Regions from separate parts of the Paenibacillus sp. FSL k6-2145 genome, predicted to be linked through region 1. Evidence: riboswitches for the same ligand, from Rfam matches in the RefSeq annotation. Region 1 holds a riboswitch; the other holds the start of a gene.
What was found. A riboswitch is a leader RNA that binds a small molecule or an ion and turns the genes downstream of it on or off. The one in region 1 is predicted to bind FMN.
Positions count from the first base shown of each region.

Region 2: another riboswitch for FMN. It lies ahead of NZ043_RS26840 (DMT family transporter); the one in region 1 lies ahead of ribD (bifunctional diaminohydroxyphosphoribosylaminopyrimidine deaminase/5-amino-6-(5-phosphoribosylamino)uracil reductase RibD).

Region 1 is NZ_CP150267.1:6,689,236-6,699,241, forward strand. It holds gene NZ043_RS29595 (DUF2953 domain-containing protein) at 1-692, opposite strand, end outside; gene scpB (SMC-Scp complex subunit ScpB) at 881-1,537, opposite strand; gene NZ043_RS29605 (segregation/condensation protein A) at 1,506-2,306, opposite strand; gene ribE (6,7-dimethyl-8-ribityllumazine synthase) at 2,411-2,878, opposite strand; gene NZ043_RS29615 (bifunctional 3,4-dihydroxy-2-butanone-4-phosphate synthase/GTP cyclohydrolase II) at 2,980-4,212, opposite strand; gene ribE (riboflavin synthase) at 4,244-4,912, opposite strand; gene ribD (bifunctional diaminohydroxyphosphoribosylaminopyrimidine deaminase/5-amino-6-(5-phosphoribosylamino)uracil reductase RibD) at 4,974-6,077, opposite strand; FMN riboswitch at 6,401-6,567, opposite strand; gene NZ043_RS29630 (hypothetical protein) at 6,736-8,043, opposite strand; gene NZ043_RS29635 (peptidylprolyl isomerase) at 8,156-8,587, opposite strand; gene lysA (diaminopimelate decarboxylase) at 8,831-10,006, opposite strand, start outside.
Region 2 is NZ_CP150267.1:6,105,184-6,115,189, reverse strand. It holds gene NZ043_RS26865 (amino acid permease) at 262-1,608, shown strand; gene NZ043_RS26860 (YqcI/YcgG family protein) at 1,665-2,426, opposite strand; gene NZ043_RS26855 (LysE family translocator) at 2,509-3,135, opposite strand; gene NZ043_RS26850 (urea carboxylase-associated family protein) at 3,253-3,870, opposite strand; gene NZ043_RS26845 (amidase) at 4,017-5,513, opposite strand; gene NZ043_RS26840 (DMT family transporter) at 5,842-6,822, opposite strand; FMN riboswitch at 6,967-7,120, opposite strand; gene NZ043_RS26835 (DinB family protein) at 7,205-7,705, opposite strand; gene NZ043_RS26830 (CGNR zinc finger domain-containing protein) at 7,849-8,400, shown strand; gene NZ043_RS26825 (amidohydrolase family protein) at 8,512-9,891, shown strand.

The DNA.
Region 1 (10,006 bases):
TTATGCCTGCGGCGCTGTTCCTGAAGAAGCTTGAACCACATCCGCCATCCGCCTTCAACTTGAAGCACACGGGTGAGTAGTGTAACTCCAGCGATCAGAACGGCTGTAATCCGAATTTTCGCTCTGAAATCAAGTTCCGTTCTAAATTCCATTTCATCGGACCATACCGGCATAACCTGAAGCACGGGTGTTTCATCAAAGCGGATCTGATAGGTGAGAAAACCAATAATAATGGACTTGATGCTCCACACCCAGCCCGTCAGCACCGCTGTATATGCTGCATCACCAACGCCGATGTGGGTTGCCCAGGACAGTTGGGTCATATGTACGCGTGTGAGTGTTTGCTTAAGCCACAGCTTGAGCGCGTCCGTTGCCCTAAGCATAATTTTCACATCTTTAGTCCACTTCTTGACTTTACGTTTGTTGACCCGCTCACTTCCCTGGGCTTCGCCTCTCGAATGATTCATGGATTGTTCGGTCTTGACCAGAAAACCTTCCTTCATATTGCGGAAAACAATACTCGGGATCTCATAGTTAATCCGCACAATTCCATAGAGAAAACGAACATTAATATTGGCGTAATCATCACTTTTATGTTTACTGAATGTAAAATGTACATGAACATTTGAGATGAGGACTGCGGCAATCAGCAATGCGAACAACAAACCGATTCCTCCAAGCCAAATCCACACAGGCCTTACCTCCAAGCCCTCAATTCTTTTCTCGTCTAGTATGACACTCTGAATAGGAAAAAATTCACGTCTGACCTAAAAATCCCATTTCATATTTATTTAGAAACTATTCTATCCACCATTTTTCTAAAACAATGCACAAAAAAACCGACTCCACTGATGGGTGTCGGTTAGTATGAGCTTGCAAATTAGAGTGAAGAATCCGTACTATCATCTTCGCTGTCGATATGACTTAGATCATCCGCCGGATCAGCACTTTCCGGTTCCAGTTGTTGCAGATCCAGTTTGTTGAATAACAGTTGTGTCTCTTCCTCCAGGTTTTCCGAATCTTCGAACAAGCCTGGTTCCGGAAGGTCTTTAATTGAAGCCAGTCCGAAATAATCCAGAAATGACTTGGTCGTTCCGTACAGAATTGGTCGTCCGATCGCCTCGGCTCGTCCCACTTCAATAATCAAATCCTTATTCACAAGCGTATGAATGGCCCGCTCCGATTTTACACCGCGGATTTCCTCAATCTCTACCCGTGTAATCGGCTGACGATACGCCACAATGGCCAGCGTCTCCAGAGCCGCCTGGGATAAGGACGTGCGTGCGGGAGAGTATGCCAGTTTCTCGAAATATACAGCGTGGTCAGGCAAGGTTCCCAACTGAACTACACCAGCGATCTTGAGAATCTGTACACCTCGTCCCTGCTGTGAGAATTCATGAATCATCTCCTCAATCGCGTCCGTTACAAGCTCCACTCGCTGGTCGACGATCTCGGCGATTTGTTTGATACTCAGACCTTCTTCTCCGGACAAAAACAGCAGGCCTTCAATAATCGATTTCAATTTCGGAAAATCCATGATTCTTTGTTTCCCCTCTCCACTCCATAACGATATCCTCAAACATCCGTTCCTGATAACAGACAATCTGCTTCATCTTCATCAGTTCCAGCACCGCCAGAAAAGTGACAACAATCTCATGGCGATAGATATGCTCGTCCATCAACTTGGAGAATAACAGTCTGCCTCCCGGCCCCATACTTTCCAAAGCGCCGATGACATCCCGTATCCGGTCCTTAACCGAAATCTCATCCCGTTTGATTCGGGTTACAGTTGTGCGCTTCTCAGCCTTACGTAGCGCCTTCTGAAAGGCTGCAATCAGGTCAGAGGTGTGTAAACCCTCAACCGGGTTCGATTGGGCTTCTACGGGCATATAGGGGCGCAGATCCTCGGGCTCTTTGGAAAATATAAGGCTACGTTCCCACTCCCGTTCATGAAGATGACGCGCAATTCCCTTGTACTTGCGATATTCTATCAGACGTGCAATCAGCTCTGCACGTGGATCATAATCTTCTTCTTCCATAAAATCATAATCCTCGAAGTCCTCAATGACCGGTGGTTTGGGCAATAAAAGTTTGCTCTTGATCGACAGCAATGTTGCTGCCATGACCAGAAATTCACTCGTAATATCCAGTTCCAGTTCCTGCATCGAATGCAGATACGCCATGTATTGATCGGTAATATCGCTGATGGGAATATCCTGGATATGAATTTCAGCCTTATCAATCAGATGAAGCAGCAGATCCAAAGGCCCTTCAAAAGTCTCCAGTTTGTATGTAACTACCGTCACTAGACGAATCCTCCCGCCAGAAAAATACAAAACCCTGCTAAGCCGTCCGAATCCGGTTTCCCGTGTTCGTCTGCGCAAAGCAGGGCACTACTATTAAATAAGCACTATTTTAGCTGTTTCGTCAAGTTTGCCATCTCAATTGCCGCCGTAGCTGCATCCCAACCTTTGTTACCCGCTTTGGTTCCGGCACGTTCAATCGCTTGTTCAATATTTTCTGTCGTAACCAATCCAAAGATTGTAGGCACGCCAGTTTTCAGATTAATTGCTGCTACCCCTTTAGCCATCTCGTTGCACACATAATCGTAATGCGTAGTGGATCCACGAATTACAGTTCCCAGGGTAATCACCGCATCATACTTGCCGCTCTCCGCCATTTTCTGCGCAATCAGAGGGATTTCGAACGCTCCTGGAACCCAGGCTACATCCACTTCATCATCCTGCACGCCGTGACGTTTGAATGCATCAAGCGCCGCGCTAAGTAATTTACTGGTGATGAATTCGTTGAAACGTCCAACGACAACTCCATAACGTGATCCTTCTGATACTAAATGTCCTTCAAAAAATTGTGGCATTCAAGTCATCTCCCTAACGGTATAATGTAATGTAAGTAACGGAAATCCTAATTAATCTCTTCCATAAATTACATGGTGAACGTTATTCATCTAAAATATATTTACTGTTCGTTTTGTTCGATATCATCAAACTTGAGCATATGCCCCAGCTTTGCTTGCTTTGTATGAAGATAAACCGTATTGTCCTCGTTCTCTTCCATCTGGATCGCAACACGCTCTACAACTTCAAGTCCGTATCCTTCAAGGCCTTTAATTTTACGAGGATTGTTAGTTAACAGTCTGATCTGACGAACCCCAAGGTCTTTCAGAATTTGAGCGCCAATCCCGTAATCACGCAAGTCGGCAGCAAATCCCAGCTTCAGGTTTGCATCCACCGTATCCAGACCTTCCTCTTGCAGCTTATAGGCTTTGAGTTTGTTGATTAGCCCAATGCCCCGGCCTTCCTGTCTCATATAGAGCAGTACGCCGTTGCCTTCCTCGTTAATCTGTTTGAGTGCCGCATCAAACTGAGGACCACAGTCACAACGATGGGAATGGAATACATCACCAGTCAAACATTCAGAGTGCACACGTACAAGTACGGGTTTGGAACCATCTATTTCACCTTTGACCAAAGCCACATGCTCCTTGTTGTCCACAGCGTTTGTATAAGCCACCGCTTGAAACTCGCCAAAGTCCGTTGGCATACGTACAGCCACTTCACGTTGGACCAGCTGCTCTTTTTCGTTACGGTAACGAATCATGTCCTGAATACTGATCAGCTTCAGATCATGTTTGCGGGCAATCTCCTGCAGATCCGGAAGTCTGGCCATTGTGCCATCTTCCTTAATCACTTCACAGATCACGCCTGCGGGATATGAACCACACATAATGGCCAAATCTACCGCCGCTTCTGTATGCCCAGCACGACGAAGTACACCGCCATCTTTTGCAATCAGCGGGAACATGTGACCAGGCTTACGGAAGTCCCCAGCTTTCGCTTCAGGATCAATCAGACCTTTCACGGTAATAGAGCGTTCATGTGCCGAGATACCTGTTGTCGTATCTTTGTGGTCCACAGAGACGGTGAAGGCTGTTCCATGGAAATCCGTATTTTGTTGAACCATCGGTTTCAGATTCAGTTCGTCCGCACGTTGTTGTGTAATCGGAACACAGACCAGACCTCTACCTTCAGTAATCATGAAATTAATGACTTCAGGTGTCGCCTTTTCGGCCAAAGCGATAAAATCGCCTTCATTCTCCCGATCTTCATCATCCACAACAATGACGGGTTTACCACGCATGAGATCATATATAGCTTCTTCTATCGTATCCAAAATGGATTGTTCTGACATGGGTCCACCTCCAGTTTATTTCTGTTTCTATTTATGCAAATCCGTGATTGGAGAGAAAATCTTCACTGATACTGCGCGGCTTGCCAGCACCCGTCTCTCGATGTCCTCTCCCATACTGGAGCAGATGATCCACATATTTGCCCAAAATATCGCATTCGATATTAATGGTATCCCCTGTCTTTTTCACATTTAGTACAGTTTCACCAATGGTATGCGGGATTATGGAAACCGTGAATGCGGTATCCGATGTATGGACAACGGTCAAGCTAATGCCATCCAGTGTAACCGATCCTTTGGGAATCAGATATTTGAACAACTGGTGATCATCAGGTTTGATCTCAAACACAATCGCATTCTGATCACGTGTTATACTGCCAATCACTCCGGTACCATCGACATGGCCCTGAACGATATGTCCGCCAAAACGCCCGCCGGATTGCATGGCCCGCTCCAGATTAACTTTACTGCCAGATTGCAGCTGACTGAGATTGGTATGGCGATAGGTTTCAGGCATTACATCGGCGGTAAAACCTCCACCTTCGAGCGTTGTCGCAGTTAAGCACACGCCGTTCACTGCTACACTATCACCAATCTTCAGATCGTCCATGATGGCGGAAGCTCCGATATTCAGGACCATCGCTTCGCCTTTCCGACCAATACGCCGGATCTGACCGACTTCTTCCACCAAACCGGTAAACATGCTGCCGCCTCCCTTGTTCAATTTATAAAGAGTCTAACTTGTTTCTTTAAAATTCATTTATTTATTCAGGCCACACCGGAATACCGCCAATGCTGATATTATCTCCAACTTTTTCGATCTCCAACTGATTCAATTGAATCGCCTGATTCATACGTTCCACACCTTCGAAGCGGAAGCTTCCAGGTGTATCATAACCGCCTACAATCTTCGGAGCGATAAACATGAGCAGTCGATCGACCAACCGTGCCTCCAGCATGGCTCCATTCAGAGTGCCCCCACCTTCAAGCAAAATCGAACCAATCTCACGCTCACCCAACTTGCTAAGTCCGCTTAACAGATCCACACGTGGTCCAGGACCACAGCGTATAATCTCAACACCGTAAGCTTCCAAACGTTCAGCAGCTTCAGGACTGGCTTCGTCTGTGGTGAGAACCCATGTTGGAGCAAGACCATCCTTAACCATTTTGGCACCTACGGGAAGACGCAACTTGGAATCCACCACAATGCGCACCGGACTAATGCCTTCCACTTGTAAACGGGTTGTAAGTTCCGGATTATCGGCAATCACTGTGTCGACGCCAACCATAATTCCCTGGTGACGATGACGAAGGGCATGCACAATCTCACGAGCGGGCTCGTTGGAGATCCACTTGCTGTCTCCGCTGCGAGTAGCAATTTTGCCATCCAAAGTAGTAGCCGTTTTCAGTGTCACAAAAGGTAGACCCGTTGTTATAAATTTAATGAATTTTTCATTCATGCGTCTTCCACGCTCACGCAGTACGCCAACTTCAACTTCAATGCCTTGTTGACGAAGCATGCTGATGCCTCTGCCGGATACTTGCGGATTTGGATCTTCACAACATACGACAACACGTTTTACCTTTTCATGAATCAGGCGTTCACTACAAGGTGGCGTCTTGCCATAATGACTACAGGGCTCAAGTGTAACGTATACCGTACTTCCTTCTGCATCGCTGCCTGCCATGTTAAGGGCATGCACCTCCGCATGACCGGTTCCACGTTTCAGATGGCTCCCCAGACCTACAATACGACCTTCTTTCACAACTACACATCCAACGACCGGATTAATCCCCGTCTGTCCTTGTGCTCGTTCCGCCATATCCAATGCCAGTGCCATATAAAATTCATCATTGATCATTTCCAAATCCGTTCACCCCGCGGTTTAAAGTCTTTTTTATTAAAAAATCCCCGTCGAACAATCAGTTCGATGGGGATGATGAGAGACAAATGTCACCAGCAGGAGTGAAATGGATACAGCACGCCAACACTTTGCCCAAAACTTCATTTCGGGCAAGTGAAAATAGACACATACCTTAATGAACATCAATTACAGGTAAAGAGCTTTTATAGTGTGGCATATGTATGGAACTGTCCGGCGTAACCGGATCTTCCCTGCACAGTGCAAGACATTACCAATCTAGACTGTACAGCAATACTCCTGCTGAATGCAAACCTGTTAGGTCTGCACCTCTCCTTCTCCCATCCAGACTATACTGTCGGTTCTGGAATTACACCAGATCAGCCATCTGCCACAGGCAGACAGGTCACGGACTTTGCATCAAGTGCTGGACATGTGTCCTTACACTTCCTGCATCACCGCCGGTAGGGAATTGCACCCTGCCCTGAAGGATTGCTTTCGTTATTACTTGGATGTTAGCACTTTAATGCCAAAAAATCAATTGTTTTTTGTTCCTTTTTGTCACATACTAACTTTTAATAAGCTAAGAAACAACAAAAAACCGCTTCCTCTCAAGGAGGTACGGTTTTTGTTTGGAGGCACATTTCACATCCATCGCAGCATTCTACATATCAGGAAAACACCAGCTCGCCATATGCTTTAATTCTTTGGCATTATGGAATGGAGTGCGATCAGGTTCTTGCAGGGGCGAAGTCGGAAGCGGGAACTCTCTTGCCACCCTTCTGACCCAACTTGTGGAATCAATCGCAATAGCCGAGCATTTCCAGCGTCCATTCGCTCTCGGTCGAAACGTTCCATGCAAATCTGCTTTTCCCGGCATCTCTGGAAAGACACCATCCAAATATTCAACGATGACACGCTTGTCTCTGACTTCATGACAGTATACTGTCACCCATACACCTTCCCGGACCCGAACAGCATACACATCTCCAGACTGTACCTCCCCGGTACCTGCATCAGGAGATGCCTTTGGTACTTTTCCGCGAACACTTCTCTTCTTCTCCAATGCTCCTAAGATCGTGTCCTTTACAGCTGGACTCTCATCAGGCTTATCCGCAAGAGATATATTATTCAGATCAAAATCATGAAATATCTTGTTCAGGTTGTTCTCATTGATTCCGACAGATGAGTCCCACCACGCCAGAGGGGCCTGCACTTCAACCCGCACATTGGGGCGTGCGTCACGCTGTATGTAAGAGGTGAATTTCGTAATCATTCCAGGATGTTCAGGCGTATCCAATATGCCAATCAGAGCTAACGTCTCAAGCAAATCACGGTAGGCATATTCCTTCTGTGTAGGCAAAAGACGTTCCTTCTTGAGCGCTACTGCTGCCTTGCTGTAACGTGTTCTGGGAGGTAATTCGCGCAGCACCGTTAACACCGCACGGAATGTCCAGCGGTCGTACTCATTGGGTATTGGAAGCTCCTTCGCGGCAGCCAGCTCTCGAAGTGCCAACACATATCCAAAAGGATCACCGTCCAACGGGGTTCCATTGGTCATCCGCCAATACCATTGCAGCGTTGTGTCGGTTGCTTGATCTACACTTAATCCGCAGATCTTACAAGTGTTTGAAGATGGATATGGCGTATGTTCATGACTTGGCATACTGCTCGCAATAAGCTTGCCCGTAAGCAACGAGCGCCAGATCATGGGTGCTGACCACAAAGAGGATACAAAGGCCTGCGCTGCATCATTGATCGTCCAGTGATTCGCAACTTTTTTCAGCTCAGTAATCGTTTCATCATGTTGCGGACGTACAAATCGATTCGGTTCATGCCCGGCTGCCTCAATCGCTTCTCGATCCTTTACCGATAGACTATCCGGAACAACATGGCGCGATGCCTGAAGTTCTTCATCCCACAACGTGCGCTCACTATAAATTTGTTTTAACAAGCTTAGCTGAGTAACCATATCCAAGGTTTTATTCATCCTTTCTAATCATCGATTTCAAGTATGTAAAAAATAAAAAAAGTGCTTCTATAAAAGAAGCACTTCATGTTTGGATCCAGTTAAGGTGAAGGTATTAAGCTTCTACAACTTCAACAGTTTCCATTTTGTCTTTACCTTCTAAAGCGTCCACAAACTCCATACCTTTAGTTACTTTACCGAATACAGTATGTTGTCCATCCAAATGTGGTTGCGGTTGGTAGCAGATGTAGAACTGGCTTCCACCTGTGTTACGGCCAGCATGTGCCATAGCAAGTGTTCCGCGCTCATGTTTATTCGGGTTAATTTCACAGTTGATTGTGTAACCTGGGCCACCTGCACCGCTACCGTTAGGGCATCCGCCTTGAGCTACAAAGCCCGGGATAACGCGGTGGAATGTAAGACCATTGTAGAAACCGGAGTTAGCCAGTTTCTCAAAGTTTGCTACAGTGTTTGGAGCTTCTTGATCGAACAGATCGATCAGAACTTCTCCGCCGTTTGCCAATTTAATTTTCGCTTGTTTCGCCATATGTAAATGACTCCTTTCGTATTGACCATCGTTAATGGTGCCAGAACGCATGACCCTGGGCCAAGCATTACAGCACTTTTCTTAGTGTACACCGAAAATGTCTGGATCGCAAAAAAAACGGCAACTTTTTTCGTGATTTAGCTCAAATACGCAAAAAGCAGACGAAAAAGGAAGTTCCCTTTTCATCTGCTTCAACTGCAAAATCCCTATATCTTGAATAATGCAGAAACGCCTTTTGACGAATTAGCGAGTAACTGGCTGTTTGCCAATGCGCGCTGGTACCAGGTCATTCTGAATGATATCTTGATACGTCTCACGGCGTACTACGACATCTCCTTGACCGTCTTTGACAAACACAACAGCCGGACGACGAATACGGTTGTAGTTGCTCGCCATGGAGTAGTTATATGCACCTGTACAAGCTACAGCGAGCAGATCGCCGCTCTCCACTTTTGGCAGGTCCAGATCCCAGATCAACATATCGCCACTCTCGCAGCATTTACCCGCAACAGATACCGTTTCCTGAGCAGCCTCATTCGCACGGTTGGCAAGCACAGCTTCGTACTTGGATTCATACAAAGCAGGACGTGGGTTATCGGTCATACCACCATCAACGGCAACGTATTTACGCACGCCTGGGATGTCTTTGCTTGTTCCAACAGTATACAGCGTTGTTCCCGCTTCACCCACGATACTGCGGCCTGGCTCAACCCAGATCTCAGGTACGGCATAGCCGATTTGAGCAAAATGATTTTTAACTGCGTCTGTAATAGCCTTCACGTATTGCGCAACTTCAAGCGGTGTATCTCCATCGATATAACGGATTCCGAATCCACCACCAAGGTTAACCACTTTGAAAGCAACATTAAGACGCTCATATACACTTGCTGCAAATTCAGCAACACGTTGAACAGCCATCTGGAAGCCTTCAACTTCGAAGATCTGGGAACCGATGTGGGAATGCACACCGAGCAATACCAGGTTAGACTGCTTGGAAGCCAAGTCAATCGCTTCAAATGCTGTACCATTTCCGATATCGAATCCAAATTTGGAATCCGTTTGACCTGTGGAAATATATTCATGCGTATGGGCCTCAACACCAGGCGTCACACGAAGCAAAATGTTTACTTTACGATTTTTGTCCGCTGCTACAGCCTGCAACAGATGCAGTTCATTGAAGTTATCAACAACAAAGCATCCGATCTCCGCATCAAGAGCCATTTCGATCTCTTCCAGCGTTTTGTTGTTACCGTGGAAATGAATGCGCTCAGCCGGGAATCCTGCTTGCAGTGCAGTAAACAGTTCACCGTCAGATACAACATCCAGGGAAAGTCCTTCTTCAGCTGCAAGGGCACACATCGCCATTACACAGAATGCTTTACTTGCGTATGCAACTTGGAAGCCCAATCCGGAAGCACG
Region 2 (10,006 bases), 580 kb from region 1:
TAGCCACAGTGACGCACCTCCAAGTTTAAAAGGAAAACCATTCTAAGCGATTGAAGTCAACCACTTTTTTTTGCGGATTTAAATAGAATTTAAAATATATTTTTATGAATAATGCCTAAAAGCATACAGCTTAATTCCATTATCAGAATGTTTTTAACATATTAATTATTATGTAAACTAATAATAATTCTTTTGGCAATACAGACATAAAACCTCCATGACCTGTAAATCGTAAGGGGATAAGGCAGAAGGAGGAGCTTCATGAAAAGTCAGCAACACCGTAAAAACGACGACGAAAAACTAAGTTGGGTCAGCCTATCCTTGTTTGGCGCGGGTTGCACACTGGGAACGGGATTTTTTCTAGGGACCAGTCTGGCGATTCATTGGGCTGGCATATCCGTACTTATATTGTTGGTGCTGGCGGCGGCAGGTACTTACTTTGTATTTGGTGCACTGGCACAGATGACCGCAGAAGATCCAAAGGAAGGTGCTTTTCGAACGTATGCAGGCGAAGCATTCGGACCTTGGGCTGGTTTTGGTAGTGGATGGATGTACTGGTTCTCTGAAATGCTCATCATGGGCAGCTCATTAACGGCACTTGGGTTGTTCTCTCAATTCTGGTTTCCCAAGTTTCCGCTTTGGGCATTTGTTGCGATCTATGCCGCTATAGGTTTGTTCATTGCTGCATTGGGAGCGAAGGGATTAACCAAAACGGAGAATATTCTTGCTGTAATCAAACTTGCTGCAACGGTTGCATTTATAGCTATAGCAGGAGCGGCATGTCTGGGTTGGTTACCTGTAAAAGTAACACCAGAGCAATTGAAGAATGAATGGTTCCCGCATGGAGGTAAAGGGGTATGGACCGGTTTCATCTATGCATTCTTTGCTTTTGCCGGGATCGAGGTTATGGGCTTAATGGCAGCTAACCTGAAAGAACCAAAAGATGCAGTGAAATCAGGTCGAGTAATGTTATTATCGGTGAGTACACTCTATGTGATTTCAATTGCGTTGATCCTGTTGCTTGTGCCTTCAGCTCAGTTAACTCCAGATGAAAGTCCGCTTGTCAAAGCCATGTCAACCATTGGATTAACCGTTGTGGTCCACATTCTCAACGGAATTCTGATTATAGCCGGATTTTCGACGATGGTGGCTTCGTTATATGCCATTACGTCCATGTTGGTGAAACTCGCAGAAGATGGAGATGCACCAAAGCTGTTCACAAAGACCTGGGGTAAAAAGGACATGCCAATTCAGGCATTGTGTTGCACAGCGGCTGGATTAGTCCTGTCTACGTTGATGGCATTATGGATGCCCAAGAGTTTGTTTGAATATGTGACGACAGCAGGTAGTCTGGTATTAATGTATACATGGCTGCTCATCTGCATCACGTACATTAAGAAAATGAAGCCCGTGAAGTGGAATCGCATCAAAGTATGGATTGCCATAGTATTCATTGTGGCTGCTGTGGCCGGGACAGCGATGGAAAAAGCCAGCAGAACAGGTCTGCTGGCAAGTGTGGGACTTGTGGTGTTCCTTGGGATTATCACATATGTTGTTCATAAGGTACGTGGCTCGAAACCACCGCAGTCAGCACCATCCAAACCATAAGCAAGTTTCAGCAACTTTCGTGGAAGTTGCACAACGAATTAATGAGTGCTTTAAAATTATTTCGTCAACTTGCCTAGGGCTTGCTTCATCCGCATGAAGGGACATTTGGAAGGTGTCTGCTCATCATCAGGCAGAAAATACTGTTTCCATTCCAGATTATCCTGCTGACCATACCACATCAGCGAAGGGTGAGCAGGGACAGCATCATACGCAGCGAGACGTTTGCGAATCAAGGTTTTCATTTTACGGCCAAGAGGGGTGTTGTCATTAATGGATTCGAATACCCAACGTGGTTGAAAGGCAAACATGAGATAAGGAAAATGCCGGCTGGCTCGGAGTTCATGTGCAGGAGTTGCACAGAAACAAAAGTAAGGCTCTCCGCCAAAGCAAAACTCCCATGATGAATCATGAGGATCGGTTGAAATATGTTCCGGCCACGGCTCGGTATCGTGTGAACTTACCCGATTAAGCATTTGCCAGAATAACGTCTGATATTGCTCTACCGTTGTATGATCTTTCAGATCACTTGGCGTCTCACAGATCACAACCATGGAAGCGTAATGACCGGTGTCTCTGGAGACAGGACCATATTGTCTAAGCAGATCGGCCATATCTTCGGCAGCATGTTCAGATCGTGGGTCACACGTAAAGCCGTACCTCAAATGTCCTGACAGAAACCCCATTCGTCCAGGTACACATGGATACGTATTATCTTCGTCGGCGATCATTTTACCAAATTGCGAATAAGCGTCCTGCTGCCAAGATGGAAGACGCTCAAACAAGGTGTTTATTTCGTCGGCACTATACAGCTCCGCCATTGATTCCCAACTCCATTCCACATGATACCGTTACAGTATTAATGTGGGGGAAGTTGGGTGACTGTCCAGTCTGATTTTATTGTCAGAAAAAAATGGAACGTACAGCTTCGTACCCAAAATACAAACCAAATCCGATCAGGCAGATTCCCGAAATGATGGAGATCCAGCGTAATACATTTTCACTGCTATGTTTGTGGAATCGACTGGCCATTCCAGCCATAATGACATCCCACACCAGGATACCAATGAATATGCCTGAGCTGTAGAGCAGCAAATGAGCCATGTCCGTGTGCTTCACAGTTGTCGCGAGAATAGAGCCATAGATCCCAAGCCAAAATAAAATGTTCAGTGGATTGGACAGGGCCATTAAAAAGCCGGAAATAAAGGATTTTCGAACAGTCGCTTCCGCAGTAGAGGTACCTTGAATCCCCTGTTTCAGCTTCGAGAGCGTTTCCACTCCCGTGTAAATCAGAATAAAACTGCCAAATGACCAGAGAAAAGAGCGCATGAACGGCGTGTCCAGAAAATGGGCAACTCCAAAATAAATCAGCAGCATATACACCAAGTCTGCAAACATAGCTCCGAGTCCTAGAATCCAGGCATGCATGAATCCATGTCGAGCTCCACGGTCCAGTTGAGCAGCATTAATCGGACCGATTGGAGCGGACAATGATATTCCCAGAATAATATAACTGAACAGTACAGACATAAACACGTTCACTCCTTAACGGGTTCGACGAATTGTACCAGTAGTCACATAAAAAGGGTACAAGTCATCGTATTCCCGCAAGGAGTGAATTAGAACAAACTGTGAGGATATAACACTTTAAACGGCAGGCGACTCCACATCGAGTTGAACAGGTGTACAATGATAGCCATTGCAAGAACTTTCCTCGCACGGACAAGCTGATAAACCGATGATCAGATCCATCAAAGCTTCCATTTCAACATAATCCCCTGCACATGATTCGGGAGCGATAACATCAATTTTGCCTTCACCATCTACTACGGAATTCATAAACAGATTGAAAGGATAATGTTGATCCGGGGGAGAGATACCGAAAGGTTCAAGAGCAGTATTCAGATTATTATAACAACTGGGATGATCCTTCTTATCATACAAGAACTCATACATTTCCGGACGACAAGCGGAATTAAAAAAATCATGTATGCCAGCAGTTTCACTTACAATGCTAATCAGAGGTTCATAACGGTTGGAATATAGACATTGTCCCGGTTTAATCCTGTAATTGCGCAGGACATCAAGGGTTACCCCGGGATCAAGCCGATTATTAATATTCTGTGCATCATAAGCGACAAAATCAACCACTTGCTGCCCCTCCAGATCAGTTATACGGATCAGTGAGCCTTTTTTCACTTTAAGAGCGTAGCCTGTCTTGGCAGGAATGTGAATAGATTGCTTATGAGATTCCGTTGAATTCATCCCTATCTCCTCCGAGGTCTTTTACTTCAGTATGCGGAGATGACATTGCTTTCATGCACTATAGCAAGTGATACAGGCATGTGAATATGAAGAATAAGAATAGGGTGGATAAAAGATTACTCATCAGAAACGGTGAAATATTTCGTTTATGCTGGAAACAGTGGATTACCTTTCATTCCAATCCAGAGGTCTGATTGTTCAAGCTGTGCAGCCAGATGTAATAACCAATCTTCGTGTCCTTTGGTAGCCATCACTTGAACGCCCATTGGCAAACCTTCAGGTGTCATATGAAGAGGCACACTAATCGCAGGTTGGCCTGTTAAATTCGCAAGCTGGGTGAAAGGTGTATACGTAAGACTTGGCTCAAACATTTCATAGATGAGTTGCTGCTGCTGGGTCTTGTCCAATTCACTGATTCGCATCAGATTACGGATCTGTTCGTCATGAGGTGTTAATTCACCAATCTTAGGCGCAGGAAAAGCATTAACAGGTGTGACGTAGAAGTCATAACGCTCAAATAAGGTGGACATCTGAGCTGCAGCTACATCCCATTCTGCTAAGCTATGTACAAATTCCGCAGCGGACACCTTTTTGCCTGCTTCAGCCAGAACCCAGGATTCAATCTCCATATCATCGGAGGTCAGAGCCCGGCCCATGGACCGTTCCATGGAAGAGATCATCGCGGCCATCTCACCACTGTTCATCATGTAATAGTTCTCCATCAACCGAACTCCATTGACTGGACTCAGTTTTTCTTCAACATGATGACCTTGATCTTCCAACCAGCGAACGAGCTTGTATACAGACTCTTTGGCTTCTGCGCTGACAGGTGTTCCCACGGGCGAATCCGTTGTGTATGCAATTTTCAGTTTGCGTTGATGTGGATAGCTCATATCTGCCAAGTAACTGCCTGGAAAGAGTGGAGCATGGAATGCAGCTTCAGGTTGAATGACTTGTAAAGTATCAAGCAATGCAGCACTGTCCCGAACCGAGCGAGAGAGGGCAAAATCAATCGATGCGCCTTGCCATTGACGACCAACTCCCGGTCCTACAGGTGTGCGCCCGCGGGTTGGCTTTAATCCAAACAATCCGCTAAAGGAAGCCGGGATACGGATCGAACCTCCTCCGTCACTGGCTCCGGCAAGAGGAACAATACCTGAAGCTACAGCGGCAGCGGCACCACCACTTGAACCACCTGGGGAGTGATTGATATTCCATGGATTACGAGTTGGACCATGAAGCCGGGGCTCGGTAATATTTTTCAAACCAAATTCAGGCGTATTGGTATGTCCTATGAAGATAAAGCCTGCATCACGGAGTCGAGTGACAAAATTGGAATTGCGTAATGCCCGATGCTCGCTGAACAGACGGGAGCCTGAAGTCAGAAATTCGCCTTCCAAGGATTGCGAGATATCTTTCAGGAGCAGGGGCACACCGGCAAAAGGTTGTTCTCCAGGGCGAACCAAACCGGCTTCCTCACGTGCGCGATTTTCATATGTACGAATTACCGCATTAAGTTGCGGATTCACTTCTTCAAGGCGTGCAAACGCCGCTTCCAGCATTTCAACCGGGGATACTTCCCGGGATCGGATCAGTTCAGCCAAACCTACGGCGTCGTAGGAGTTATATGAGAATGAAGACATCATGATCGTTCCTCTCTGAATATAATTCATCTGTTTATTCCATATGTCATCGTACCACCGGATTGGATAAAAGACAAAACATAGAAGAGACTTAGCGCGATGATTTTGATATTCGGTATGAGAGGAGAGAAAAGAGGGGCATTTGCATTTGAGATATAGAAATAAAGCACAGGGTTAATAGCTCATATTGCAAATTGAGAAAATGATCGAGTAATATCGAGTAAATTGAGTAATGGAAATAAAAAACCACTGCTCATCTAATTTGATGTGCAATGGTTTCTTTTTATATTTGACTATTTGTTTATATGTGAACCTCAGATATACCCACTTACTCTGTACGCAGCTTCGGTGCAGCATCGGCCGCAGTTGATGATCTTTCCTGCTGTCTGGAAATGGCGAAGAGGGCCACCCAGATCAGGATAAAACCAAGCAGCTGCTCCCATGTAATCAGTGTACGGAAAGCGATCCAGTTCACCAACACACCCGCCATCGGGAAGCTAAGTTCCGCGAGTGTTGCAACAGACGCTTTGGTTGACGACAGACCTTTGTAATACAACAGAAGACTGAGCAAACCTGGTAACAATGCCTGACCGAGAATGTTGAGGATGACAGCAGTCTGTTCACCCGTTCCGGACGGAAATGTCCATGCCGCACCTTCGTTCCACGTCATAAAGATCAGGAGTGGAAGAGCAACGACAAAGCGCAGGGAGGTGACCGTTTCATAACGCGCCTGCCCCAGCATCAACCGGCCCATAACGGTTGAACCTCCCCATAAGGCAGCAGCCCCAAGGGATAACAAGCTTCCAGCATGAATCCAGTTGTCCCAGTTACCTAATGGCAATGTGAAGCCAAATGTAAGCAGGTACGTTCCTGCTAATGCTATGAAGAACAATCCACCGAAGCGACGAGGCAACGTTTCTTTTAATAATAGTTTAGCCAGCACGATAGCGAAGAGTGGTTGCATTTTTTGCAATAAAAGCACCGTATTCGGATCGTTATGTGTTAGTGCCATGGTGAACAATACCGTTGCGAGTGCTGATCCTCCCCATGAAATAAAAATCACGGCAATCCAGTGGCGAGCGCGCAGGTTTTTCAGATCAGCCCGAAATTTCCACAGCACGGGTATGGCAATAAGACTGACGATGATGTGTTCCACCAGTACAATCTGCGTGGATGTCATCGTGTTTAGCAAAATAATGCGGAAGAGTGGGTCGACACCCCATAAGGCGGCGCCGAGAACTACAAGCCAGAATCCGGTATTACTTCGTTCCTTGCGGTAAACAGGTGATGCTGCTGATGTCTTTTCCATATTCAGGACTCCTTCGTCAGAACACGGAATCTTCAGTTGGCAAAATCGACAAAAGCCCCCGTTTTGGTATATACCAAATAAACGGGGGCTCATCCAAAGACATGCGTCAGGAAAGAGGCCTTCCCATAAACGGCATGTCAATGTGTTGATCTTCTCTCATCCGGACTATACCGTCGGCCTTGGATTCACACCAAGTCAGTCGCTAGATGTCCTTCGTTAAGAACTAATAGCGAGTCGCGGGCTGGTTCCGAAGAACATCACCGCCGGTTGGGAATTGCACCCTACCCCGAAGATCCTATTCAATTATATAGTGTGTTGAACAAGCTGTAACATTAATAAGTTCATCTTATTCCTGTAAGCGCTAGCAGTTCAAGCATTTTTTTTAGAAAACGATTTTCCAGCTTCCTTGCTGTCTGCGAAGGAGCACGATCTGACCTGCGTGATACGCATCATGGAGTACCCAGCGAGCTAGTTCGTGTGCCCATTTCTCTTCGGAGTCCATATATGCGGCTTCAAGATCTGACTCTTGTAGTGCAGCCAATTGATCTCGCAACTGCTGGGCTAATCGAGTTGTACCCTGTAGCAGTGTATTCCATCCAGCTGCATCCGTCGGATCTCCGGAATTCCCAAACGTGTATTCATTGGAGTCTACAGCAGGAAGGGTAGGCTCCTTACCTTGCATGCGACATAATAAGCGATGGTTGTAATAATACATATGGTTAACCAACTGCCAGATGCTTAATCCCCCTGAGGGTGGAATCCAGGCTGCTTGTTCTGCTGTAAGACCCTCCAAGGATTTCGACAAAGGTACAATCCAATTACATTGATCCCAAGTATCATCCTTTTGAATAAGTAATACATCTAGTGCTGTTGTTTTTGTCATTGTCTTTTCCTCCTTGTGTATAATTGTGATTTGTGATGTAACTAGCTAAAACTGATCAATGAGGTTACACTTAATATAACACATCAAAGATGAGTTGTAACCTTCTTTATTTAATTAGATAGTTACAATAAACGGAGGTATATATGGACAGGTTATGGACCGATTTTGTAAACAGCGATTATCACGACTGGCGTGGGGGAGATCGATCGGAGGACAGACTAGGGAAGGCGAGCTGGCAGCAAGATTTTCTGGAACGATGGCAACTTAACGCTTCTGTCCCTTCATCTCCAGAAGATGAGTTGTCGATGAGAAATTTCAGGAATGAATTGATGGCTCTTGGAGCCCGCTTGTCTTCTGGAGAATCATTAACGGATATAGAAAAACAATGGTTGAATGGCGTTATGGAAGCAGGGCATGTGAGAAGAACATTGACTACAATTGATCAGGGACTGAAACTCCAACTGGTAGCTGTAGAAACGGGTTGGCATCAGGTTATGGCTGAGGTAGCTGCTGATTTTGCTACGACTTTGGTAGAGGGAGAAGGCGGCAGGATTCGGATATGTGATAATTCGGATTGTCGCTGGATGTTTTATGATGATACCCGAAGCAGAACACAGAAGTACTGTGATGATAAGATGTGTGGAAATCTGATGAAGGTCAGAAGATTTCGGGCGAAACGCAAATCCCAAAATTGATAAATACTAACAATAACTATATAATGTATATATACTAGCGAAAAAATAGTCAGAAGCAGTACAGATTCGTAAGCAGGATGTGATCGTCTTTCAAACCAAATCAGATGGGAGATGTGTCTTGTGCGGACAAGTTATCTGTTGAAAAATGGCTGTGTGTTGTCGATGGATGCTCGAATTGGACAGTATAAGAGGGCGGACGTTCTGATTCAGGATTCACTGATCATGGCGATCCAGCCCGACCTGGATATTCCAGATGCGGAGATCATTGATGCTTCATCGATGATTATTATGCCTGGGCTGGTGGACACACATCGGCATGTGTGGGAATCACTGGTCAAAACAGCGGGAACCAACTGGTCCTTGCCAGTCTATTTGCAAAATCTCTATTATGGTGCGATGGGAAGCAAGCTCCGTCCAGAAGATAGTTATATTGCCAACTTACTCGGTTCCTTGGAAGCGCTTAATGCAGGAGTGACAACGGTGTTGGATTGGAGCATGCCGTATTCCCCTGACCATACGGATGAACTGATTCGTGGACTTCAGGATGCTGGCATTCGGGCGGTATTTGCTCACGGAGTCCCTGGTGAGACGAACTTCTGGAATCGGGATAGCCAGCTCACGTATTCGAATAATGATGTGAGAAGAGTCAAAGAACGTTATTTTTCATCACGGGATCAATTGCTTACTTATGGGCTTGCCATTCGTGGTCCGGAATTCAGTCATTGGGATACAACGGTGAAAGAGATCGAACTAGCACAAGAGCTGGATGCGATCTGTTCCATGCATGCCGGATTTGGCAGTTGGGGGTCTGTGGATCGTTCCATTAGTCAATTGTACGAAGCGGGGCTGTTAAGTCCACGAGTGAATATCGTTCATGGTAACACCATGGGCATGGATGAATACAAAATGCTGGCAGATAGCGGTGCTTCCTTGTCGGTCACACCTGAGGTTGAAATGATGATGGGTCATGGATATCCGGCCACCGGCTATTTTCTTGAACATGGGGGAACCCCTACACTTGGTGTAGATGTGGTAACGTCCACAGGCGGAGATATGTTCTCGCAGATGAAGTTTGCACTTCAAGCTGAACGATCCAGAGCGAATGAGCAACTTCTGCAGCAGGGTGAGATGCCTGGTGAGTTGAACTTGCAGTCCAGCCAAGTACTGAGATTTGCAACTTCAGCTGGTGCACAAGCATTGGGATTGGAGCAGAAGGTGGGTACGTTGACCCCGGGAAAAGAAGCGGATCTGATCATGATTCGTACCACCGATCTGAATATGTTCCCTGTTCATGATCCAATCGGCGCTGTCGTGCAATTTGCCAATCCATCCAATGTGGATACGGTATTTGTGGCAGGTAGACTTGTGAAGCGAGAGGGTAAACTGTTGAATGTTGATTTGGATGCGATTCGTCATGAGGCGATGCAGAGCAAAGATTATTTGTTATCCCAGTACCGGATGTCGGACGCGGAGAGAATTTCTTTTTCATAATTTACTTTTTCATAAAAACCTGAAATGAAGTCAGTTCGTATTTTTATATACATCTTTACCTATAGTAAAGAAATAAAGGGCCGCATAACACTATGTGGCTCTTTTACATGCCTTC